DNA from 3 places in the Rhizobium sp. WYCCWR 11146 genome. Region 3 is predicted to be linked to each of the others. Evidence: riboswitches for the same ligand, from Rfam matches in the RefSeq annotation. Region 3 holds a riboswitch; each other region holds the start of a gene.
What was found. A riboswitch is a leader RNA that binds a small molecule or an ion and turns the genes downstream of it on or off. The one in region 3 is predicted to bind thiamine pyrophosphate.

Region 1 (3,271 bases), on a different contig from region 3:
CTCAGTTCACCAAGATCGCGGGCCGACGCGACCACGAGCGTTCCGTTTCGTCGCACCTCTCCAGGCACCATTGCGTCCCATTTGTCGGCGGCGGTGAGGCCGCGCATCAGCACGGCGCCATCAGCACTCTCCTGCTCGCACCAGGGCGCCAACATTCCGCCCGCGAGCCACGATGCAGCGCCGAGGAAACTGCCATATGGATCGAGCACGGTGACCTCGGCATCTCGAGCGCGCAGTTCATGCGCCACCGTCAGGCCGGCAACGCCGGCGCCTTTGACAAGCACACGCATCTCATTCGCCCAATTGCTGTTGGGTTTCTATCGGCATATAGATGCCGCCGCCCTCACGATAACGCGCTGCCATCGCATCCAGACCCTCCTTCTGTGCTTCGGCGCGGATATCGTGCGAGATGCGCATGGAGCAGAATTTTGGGCCGCACATGGAGCAGAAATGCGCCACCTTATGGGCTTCCTTCGGCAACGTCTCGTCGTGGAAGCTGCGGGCGGTTTCGGGGTCTAGCGAGAGGTTGAACTGATCCTCCCAGCGGAATTCGAAACGGGCACGCGAGAGCGCGTCATCGCGCAGCTGTGCTGCCGGATGCCCCTTGGCGAGATCAGCCGCGTGGGCCGCGATCTTGTAGGTGATAACGCCGGTCTTGACGTCAGTGCGATCGGGAAGGCCGAGATGCTCCTTCGGCGTGACGTAGCAGAGCATCGCGGTGCCGAACCAGCCCATCATGGCTGCGCCTATTCCAGAGGTGATGTGATCGTACCCCGGTGCGATATCCGTCGTCAGCGGCCCGAGCGTGTAGAAGGGTGCCTCGCCGCAGACCTCGAGCTGCTTGTCCATGTTCTCCTTGATCTTGTGCATCGGCACATGGCCGGGGCCCTCGATCATCACCTGGCAGTCTTTCGCCCAGGCGATCTTGGTCAGCTCTCCCAGTGTTTCCAGTTCGGCGAATTGCGCTGCATCGTTGGCATCGGCGATGGAGCCGGGACGCAGGCCGTCGCCGAGCGAGAAGGAGACGTCATAGGCGCGGCAGATGTCGCAGATCTCCTCGAAATGTTCGTATAGGAAGCTTTCGCGATGATGATGGAGACACCACTTCGCCATGATCGAACCGCCGCGCGAGACGATGCCGGTGACGCGGTTGACGGTGAGCGGGATGTAGTGAAGCCGCACGCCGGCGTGGATGGTGAAATAGTCGACGCCCTGTTCGGCCTGTTCGATCAGCGTGTCACGATAGACCTCCCAGGACAGGTCTTTGGCAATGCCCTCGACCTTCTCCAGCGCCTGATAGAGCGGCACGGTACCGATCGGCACCGGCGAATTGCGGATGATCCATTCGCGGATATTGTGGATATTGCGGCCGGTGGAAAGATCCATGACCGTGTCGGCGCCCCAGCGGGCCGCCCAGACCATTTTCTCGACCTCTTCCGTCATGGACGAGGTGACAGCAGAATTGCCAATATTGGCGTTGATCTTCACCAGGAAATTCCGGCCTATGATCATCGGCTCGGATTCCGGATGATTGATGTTGGCGGGGATGATCGCCCGACCCGCCGCCACTTCCTGCCGGACGAATTCCGCCGTCACATGGTCCGGAATATGGGCGCCGAAGCTTTCGCCGTCGCGGACCATGGCATCCGCCTGCGCCTTGCGACCAAGGTTTTCGCGGATGGCTATGAATTCCATCTCGGGCGTGATGATGCCTGATCGCGCATAGGCGAGCTGGGTGACCGCCTTGCCATCCCTGGCTCGTAGCGGCTGACGTTTAGTGGGAAATTCGGGCGTCAGCCTTTCGCCGCTGGCAAAGCCGTTGTCTTCGGGGCGGATATGGCGGCCCTGATAGGCTTCGACATCGCCGCGCGCGAGCACCCAGTCGCGGCGGAGCTGCGACAGGCCCTGCTCGATGCGGATATCAGCACCCTCGATCGTATAGGGACCGGAGGAATCATAGACGACAACAGGCGGCTCGCCCGATGTCGGATGAACGCTGATCTCGCGCATCGGCACACGGATGTCGGCGTGTATGTCTCCCGGGATGTAAATCTTCCGCGACGCCGGCAGCGGGCCTTTGGTGACTGTGGGGGTGATGGTCTTCGCGGCAATTTTCATGGTTTGAGGCTCCAAGTTTTCGATTGGAGACCCAGTCCTCAGCCGGAATGATGAAAAGACGCCGGCACGGATTCCGCGCGTGAATCCACTGCTTCGAGCGCTTGCACCGTCCCTACGCCAGTATGAACTGGATCAGGTTCAACGGGTCACTGCGCCACAATCGGCAAAGCCGTATTGTCCAGCAGTATCTCAGCCCCTTGCCGGGACCCCCCTGGTGAATGCAAAAAGGGTAGAGGCTTGCCGAGGGGACTGTCAAGCGACAATCTGCGATGGCTCGGGGTTAGGTTACACACAGGATATCGTGCGTGTCGCCGCTGTTAAACGATGGACAAGGGCAATCGTCCGGCCGGCACGCTTCCGCAAGACAAGCGCCCTTGTCGCATGCACGAGATACCGAAGCACTATTGAGAAAGCAGACGCGGAACTGGAAAGTCTAGTACTTTTTCCGTGTAGCTTTCGACCAGGGCGCTAAACGGCGTGCCGTCTGGAAGTTTCAATACGGCTCGATGTTCGAGCAGGAACGCCGGCAGGCCGGGGGAACTTGTTTCATGCGCTGTTAAGCCGTCCATGTCCCAGCCTTCGGATAGAGGGGACCAGAGCAACTTGGCAGACAGGTTTGTGCGAGTGAAATTGAGAGCCTGAACGGCTCTGCCAAACGCGATATCGCTGGTATTCAACGCCTGATTCATCTCTGCAGTTAATTTTGCAGGTACATACCAGTTGTCGGCTTCGGACAAGACGCGTTCGCCGCAGACCAGTCGGACGCGGCGATAGGCGATCAACTCACCGGGTCCGACGCTCAGAAGATCACGGATGTGCTCATCGGCCGGTTTGCCTTGCCCGCCCACACGCTGAGCTACGATCTTTGAACCTTCCGGTGCGAGCTTATGCGCGGCGCACCAGCGGTCAAGGGTAAACGTGGCACTGGCGTTACTCAGGAGATTTGCATTCAAGGTCTGGAGGATCGCAAGCGCTTCCACTCGAGATGCCGGCGTGTTCAGCCACTGAGATTCTATAGAAGGCTCTTGCGCAACTGCGATCTGGGTGCCCAGCAAGATGGCGGCCGCTGCAAGTGCGGCGATGCGAATGCATTTCGCAGGACATAATGACATGGAGAATGAAATCCTTTCTGTAGTATAATTGGGCAAACCTT
Region 2 (3,271 bases), on a different contig from region 3:
CCGCGACGGCGACAAGTCTCGCGGCGTTGCTCAACCAGCCCGGAACGACCGATCTGGTGGTCATGTCGCATGGCTGGAAGAATACCAAGGACGATGCCCGCAAGCTCTACGGAACGCTGTGGGCGAACGCCCGCAAGAAGCTTGCGCCCGACAAGGCGAGCCACACCGTCGTCGCCGGCGTCGTCTGGCCCGCCAAGGCCTATCGCACCGATTTCGACGAACAGACACTGGTGACGCCAGGCGGCGGCGGAACGCTGGCGGCAGACGGGACGGCGGCGGACCCTGAGGATCTTGACGATGAAGCCTTCAAAAACGTGCTGAAGGATTTCAAGGATCTCTTCGGGCAGGATGGCGCCGCAACGGCCCAAACGGCGCGGGCTGCAGCGAAGACGCTCGATGAAACGACATCGTTTTTCCTCGTCAAGAACGGCAACGAAGCACTCGGTTCTCCGGGAACGGATTCCGAACTCAAGGCGGATTCAGCGCCGATTGCGCTCGCCACGGACGATGCCACCAGCGCCAAAATGCTGATGGAAGCTCTCATCGCGGCGCCGACATTTAACCTCGAAAGCTCCGTCGGCAAGGCTCAAGGGCTCGGCGACGTCGTCTCGGGCCTGATCTCCGGGCCGAGAGCGGCGGTGGCGCGGTTTTTGAACCAGCTGACCTATTACGAAATGAAGAAACGCGCCGGCATCGTCGGCGAGGCTTTGACGAAAAGCGTGCTATCGAAGCTCGTGCTGCAACAGCCGATCCGCCTGCATCTCGTCGGCCACAGTTTTGGCGCCCGGCTGGTCGCGGCGGCGGCAAACGGGCTCGCACCGATCCCGAAGCTGGAATTCTTCTCGCTCACTTTGCTGCAGGGCGCCTTCTCGCACAATGGCTTCGCTAAAGAGATCAAGCCGGGCCTTGCCGGCGCCTTCCCCGACGTCGTGGGCAAACCGACCGGCCCGATCTGCATCACCCACACCCACAACGATCTCGCCTGCACGCTCGCCTATGCGCTGGCGTCGCGCCTGTCGCGCGATATCGCCAAGAGCATCGGCGATGCCAACGACGAGTTCGGGGCGATGGGGGCGAACGGTCCGCAACACCTGAAGGCGGGACAGGCTGTCGAGGACGATACGGATGCCGTGTTCGCGCCGCAGGCCGGCAAGGTCAACACCTTCCTGGCGGACACGTACATCATCAAGACGGCGGCGTCGGATGCCCATAACAATGTCGACAACGAGGATGTCGGACGGCTGTTGGCAAAGATCGTCAGCTGATCGCCTTTCGTAAAAAAACGCGCGGCGCTGTCAGTCGTGGAATTGTCATTTTCAGGATGACATCAGTCCCGTTCTCTGCGAAAAAGAGCGCGATGAGAGACAGGGGCGTTCGTCGACAGACGGGCTGAGAAGCACCCTTCGAACCTGAACCGGATAATGCCGGCGGAGGGAGTCGCTCGGGGTCGCGGCATCGCCCGCACGAACCGCCCCGTGCCCGCCCCCGCCTGAAAGGGGCCACATGCAGACCAAAACCACACCAGGAGCGATGCTGAAGGCGATGCGCGAGAAGCCGCCGCTCGTTCAGTGCATCACCAATTACGTCGCCATGAATATCGCCGCAAATGTTCTGCTCGCCGCTGGTGCCTCGCCCGCCATGGTGCATGCCGCGGAAGAAGCCGGCGAATTCGCCGCGATCGCCAGTGCTGTGACCGTTAATATCGGCACGCTGTCGACGCAATGGATCGACGGCATGCAGGCGGCTGCGAAGGCGGCGACATCAGCCGGCAAGCCCTGGGTGCTCGATCCGGTCGCCCACTATGCGACGGCTTTCCGCCGCAACGCGGTCGCCGAACTGCTGGCCCTCAAGCCCACGATCATCCGCGGCAACGCTTCCGAAATCATCGCGCTTGCCGGCGGGGAGAGCCGCGGTCAGGGGGTCGACAGCCGCGATCCGGTCGAGCAGGCGGAAGGTTCGGCGCGATGGCTCGCTGAGCGTCAGCGGGCGGTGGTTGCCGTTACCGGCGCCGTGGATTTCGTCACCGACGGCGAGCGGGCCGTGCGCATCGAAGGCGGATCCGCTCTGATGCCTCAAGTCACCGCGCTCGGCTGCTCGCTCACCTGCCTCGTCGGCGCCTTTGCCGCGACGGCACCCGAGGATATCTTCGGCGCGACGGTCGCGGCACTTTCAACCTTCGCCATCGCCGGCGAGGAGGCCGCCCTTGGGGCGGCCGGGCCTGGGTCCTTCTCCTGGCGCTTCCTCGATGCGCTGTCCGCGCTCGACGCCGAAACGCTTGACGCCAGGGCAAGGATATCAGCCGCATGAAGGCTTTCGATCTTTCGCTCTATCTCGTCCTCGACCCCGATCTCTGCGCCGGGATCGGCATGGTCGAAACCGCGCGCCTTGCCGTTGCCGGCGGCGCGACCATTGTACAGTTGCGCGACAAACATGCCGGCACCATCAGGATGATCGAGACCGGCCGCGCCTTGAAACAGGCGCTGGATGGGACCGGCGCCCTCCTCATCGTCAACGACGACGTCGAGGCGGCAGTCGCCATCGGCGCCGACGGCCTGCATATCGGCCAGCAGGACATGGATGCGCGCAAAGCGCGGGCGATGATCGGCCCCGAGATGATCCTCGGCCTATCGGTCGAGAGCGAGCCGCTTGCTAACGCCGTCGATCCTGGCTTTGTCGACTATACCGGCGTCGGACCGGTATTTGCGACGCCGACCAAGACCGATCACAAGCAGCCGATCGGCTTTGACGGCCTTGCAAGGCTGGTAAAGGCCTCACCGGTGCCATCTGTCGCGATCGGCGGGCTCAAGGCGGATCATGTCGCCCAAGTGTTTGCCGCGGGCGCCCGGGGGCTTGCCGTCGTCTCCGCAATCTGCGGCACGCCCGATCCCGAAGCGGCCACACACCGCATCGCTGCAGAAATTCGAAAGGCCCGCGCATGATCCGCAACGTTCTCTCGATCGCCGGCTCCGATCCCTCCGGCGGCGCCGGCATCCAGGCCGATCTCAAGGCCTTTTCCGCCCGCGGCGTCTACGGCATGGCGGTGCTGACCGCTCTGACGGCGCAGAACACGCAAGGTGTCAGCGGCGTGCACCTGGTGCCGCCGCAATTCGTCGCCGACCAGATCAATGCCGTCTTTGCCGATGTGCGCGTCGATGCCGTCAAGATCGGCATGATCGCCAATGCCGGCATCGCCGACGCTGTTGCCGGCGCGCTGACTGACCACCGCGACATTCCGATCGTCATCGACCCTGTCATGATCGCCAAGGGTGGT
Region 3 (3,271 bases):
TCTCAGTACCGTCGATTTTCCGGAGCCGGATGGGCCGACGATCGAAACGAACTCGCCGCTTTCGACAGCGAGTGAAATATCGCCCAGCACCTTCATGCCGTCGAATGACTTCGAGATGTTGTGCAGTTCAACCATTGCATCGCTCATCGGCGCAGCTCCCCGGATTGTTGCCAGGGCATGACGAGGCGCTGGATCAATAGCGTCGCTCCGAAGAGGCAGAGTGTCAGCACGGCGCTGACGACGACGGCGGCGAGCACGAGATCGGGGCGGAAGTTGTTCTTGGCGTTGAGGATATAGATCCCGAGGCCGCGGGCGGCACCGGCATATTCGGCAAAGATCGCGCCGACGACGGCATAGGTGATCGAGATCCGCAGGCCGGCGAAGAAATAGGGCAGCGAGGAGGGAAGCCGTGCCAGGCGGAAAATACGCCAGCGGCTCGCCTTCATCGAATTCAGCAATTCGGCGATGTCGCGATCGGTCGATTCATAGCCCTGCAGCAAGGCGACGAGCAGCGGGAAGAAGGTGACGAGCGCCACCAGCAGGATCTTCGGCAACAGGCCGAAGCCGAACCAGAGGACGACGAGGGGGGCGATCGCCACCAGCGGCAGGGTCTGGCTGGCGATGAAGATCGGCAGCAATGCCCGGCGCATGAAAGGCACGAAATCCATGAGGATCGAGGCGGCGAAGGCGAAGGCAAGCGACAGGGCGAAACCACCGAGTGTCGCGCCGAGCGTCGGCCAGGTGTTTGATATCAGTGACTCGCGGTTCAGCCAGCCCTGGATGACGATGCGCGAAGGCGCCGGCAGGATGGACGGTTTGATGCCGGATAGATCGACATAGAGTTCCCATGCCGCCAAGAAGGCGCAGCCGGCGAGCAAGGCGGGTATGCCCCGGTAGAGAGCGGAGCGGAGCGCGGCAAGGCGCGAATCCGATGGTTTTGACGGTGTCATCAGCGTTCGATTTCAAGCTTTCGTCGGGCACTGCATAATTCCTTAAATCGGAATCGATTTAAGGATAAAATTATGCAGCAATCTAAAGTGTTACAGCGTCCTTTGCGCGTCTGAAAAGACGCGCGGCGCTGTATTGGCCGACACCGTGATGTCGAGGGTCACATGCCCTTCGGGTTCGCCGAAGCGAAAGAAGGCCTCACGAATGGTGGCGAAGACCGCGCCGGCATCGCCAGAGAGCCTGGTGCAGAAATTCTTGGCACGGTCGAAGGTGCCGGAGCGCTTCAGGAAGTCGATGCAGCCATAGATCTCGTCCATATGGGTACCGGTGCCCATGACGTAGAGCGAGAATTGCGCGGCGGTCGGCTGTCCGGTCTCGGCAGTGGTTTCAACGGCGGCAAGTGCGGCTGTTATACGCTCGGCAAGCGGCTCCGCCTGGCCGAGGGAGGGGTTGATGCCGCAGATGGCGTCGTCGGGTTCGCCGGGGCAGCCGCGTGAAACGGCAGCGGACAGCACGCAATGCTCGCCGGTCTTTGCGGCGGCGATGAAAAGATCGTGCATGGCGGCGAAGAGAATGTCAGGCGGGCCGACCAGCAGTGTGGAGATGTCATCGGTCTCGATGCGCAGCCGGTCGCGATAGGGATCTAGCGCCTTGACGGCATCGAGAATGATGCCGACGAAATTGTCGGACATCGGATAGAGTGACACTTGTGCGCCTGAGAACATCTGAACCTCGCTCCGCTGGCATTACCCAGATCAGCTTTGAAGGGTCCAGAGGCTTGCGCCTCACATCTCAGCCCCGGCAATACGGAGCTCCCCTGTTATTTGCGCGGAAACTATCACCGGGGGTTTCTCCCCGCAACCGCAAAATTGCGAACCCGTCCGTGCGGTCGGAATGAGCCTGATGTGACGGGAAACACCCGGACGGAGGTCCTGTCCGGGTGTTCCCAATGGTTCCGTACCTGCCGGGAACGGAACCGGAGCTTCCTGCCTCAGGCGGCTAGCGCATAACCCCGAAAATCGGAATCGGTTTTCGGAAAGGATTATGCGTAGATTCAAAGTGATAGAGCGTCTTTAGCGCGTCTGAAAAGACGCGCGGCGCTCTATGTCGGCATAGGGACGATTGCTGCGGGCGGTAACAAGCGCCCGTGTCCACCATTCCAGCCCTCGCCATCATCTGGTGTTTGCATGCGTCGCTCCTTGTTGCGATTGAACTTTACGATTGCGGGAGCAAGGGTTATAAAACCTCAACTATTCTTGAGGTCAAGAGGTGATGGATACAATTCCGGCAGCGCCGCTCGGCAAGCTCCTGACGGTTGGCGAAGTGGCGGAGCGCAGCGGCCTGGCCGTCTCGGCGCTGCATTTTTACGAGACCAAGGGGCTGATCTCGAGCATCCGCTCCCGCGGCAATCAGCGGCGCTATGGGCGCGATGTGCTTCGCCGGCTCGGGATCATCAAGGTGGCGCAGCGTGTCGGCATTCCGCTTTCGGAAATCCAGGCGGCGTTCGAGTCCTTGCCGCAAGGACGCACGCCGACCGTCGCCGACTGGCAGACGCTGTCGGCGCTGTGGAAGGATGATCTCGACGCGCGAATCAGGCGGCTTAGCCTGCTGCGCGACCGGCTGACCGGCTGCATCGGCTGCGGCTGCCTGTCGATCGAAAGCTGTCCGTTGCGCAACCCCTGCGACCGGCTCGGCAAGGAAGGGCCGGGCGCGCGGCTTCTGGAGACCGAAAACTAACCCCTGTTTTCACCGGGAAAGATCGATACGCGCCTTTCTTTCAGTCGGCGCGCTCATATGTTAATGGCGAATGACACAACCGGCGGCACTGTCCGCGAGGAGGACGGCTTCGTGTTCCATCCCAGACTGTTCGAAAATCGCAATGTCGTGGTGACCGGCGCCGGCCGCGGCATCGGCCTTGAAGTGGCCCGGCAGTTCCTGGACTGCGGCGCGAAGGTGATCGTCCATACCGGGCGCAAGCCGGGACGCGACCTGCCGGATTTCCTGCTGACGGCTGAATCCGAAAGACGGGCGCTGCTGCTTAATGCCGATTTCTCTGCAGTCGGTGGCGCCGCGCAATTTGCCGAGGATACTCTCGCCTTCTTCGATAAGGTCGATGTGCTGGTCAACAATGCCGGCACCATGCTCGGTCGTTTTCCCGCCGCCACACTCACCGATGCAGAATATGAGGCGGTCGTGCGGCTCAACCAGACATCGGTGGTGGCGCTGACGCGGGCGCTGCTGCCAGCATTGAAGGCGGCTGGTGGTGCTGCCATCGTCAACACGGTTTCGATTTCGGCGCTGACCGGCGGCAGCCCCGGTTCCT

Region 1: it holds a riboswitch for thiamine pyrophosphate, as region 3 does, so the genes downstream of both, thiC (phosphomethylpyrimidine synthase ThiC) here and HX899_RS15265 (YkoF family thiamine/hydroxymethylpyrimidine-binding protein) in region 3, are expected to answer to the same signal.
Region 2: it holds a riboswitch for thiamine pyrophosphate, as region 3 does, so the genes downstream of both, thiM (hydroxyethylthiazole kinase) here and HX899_RS15265 (YkoF family thiamine/hydroxymethylpyrimidine-binding protein) in region 3, are expected to answer to the same signal.

What each region holds. Positions count from the first base shown of each region.
Region 1 covers NZ_JACCEY010000017.1:32,355-35,625, reverse strand. Annotated here, with positions in the region: gene thiO (glycine oxidase ThiO) at 1-290, opposite strand, end outside; gene thiC (phosphomethylpyrimidine synthase ThiC) at 292-2,118, opposite strand; TPP riboswitch at 2,210-2,341, opposite strand; gene HX899_RS12615 (hypothetical protein) at 2,520-3,230, opposite strand.
Region 2 covers NZ_JACCEY010000023.1:233,280-236,550, reverse strand. Annotated here, with positions in the region: gene HX899_RS18690 (hypothetical protein) at 1-1,265, shown strand, start outside; TPP riboswitch at 1,357-1,453, shown strand; gene thiM (hydroxyethylthiazole kinase) at 1,504-2,307, shown strand; gene thiE (thiamine phosphate synthase) at 2,304-2,939, shown strand; gene thiD (bifunctional hydroxymethylpyrimidine kinase/phosphomethylpyrimidine kinase) at 2,936-3,271, shown strand, end outside.
Region 3 covers NZ_JACCEY010000019.1:432,038-435,308, forward strand. Annotated here, with positions in the region: gene HX899_RS15255 (ABC transporter ATP-binding protein) at 1-147, opposite strand, end outside; gene HX899_RS15260 (ABC transporter permease) at 144-950, opposite strand; gene HX899_RS15265 (YkoF family thiamine/hydroxymethylpyrimidine-binding protein) at 1,041-1,673, opposite strand; TPP riboswitch at 1,664-1,777, opposite strand; partial or broken gene HX899_RS35580 (FMN reductase) at 2,022-2,111, opposite strand; gene soxR (redox-sensitive transcriptional activator SoxR) at 2,221-2,685, shown strand; gene HX899_RS15275 (SDR family NAD(P)-dependent oxidoreductase) at 2,797-3,271, shown strand, end outside.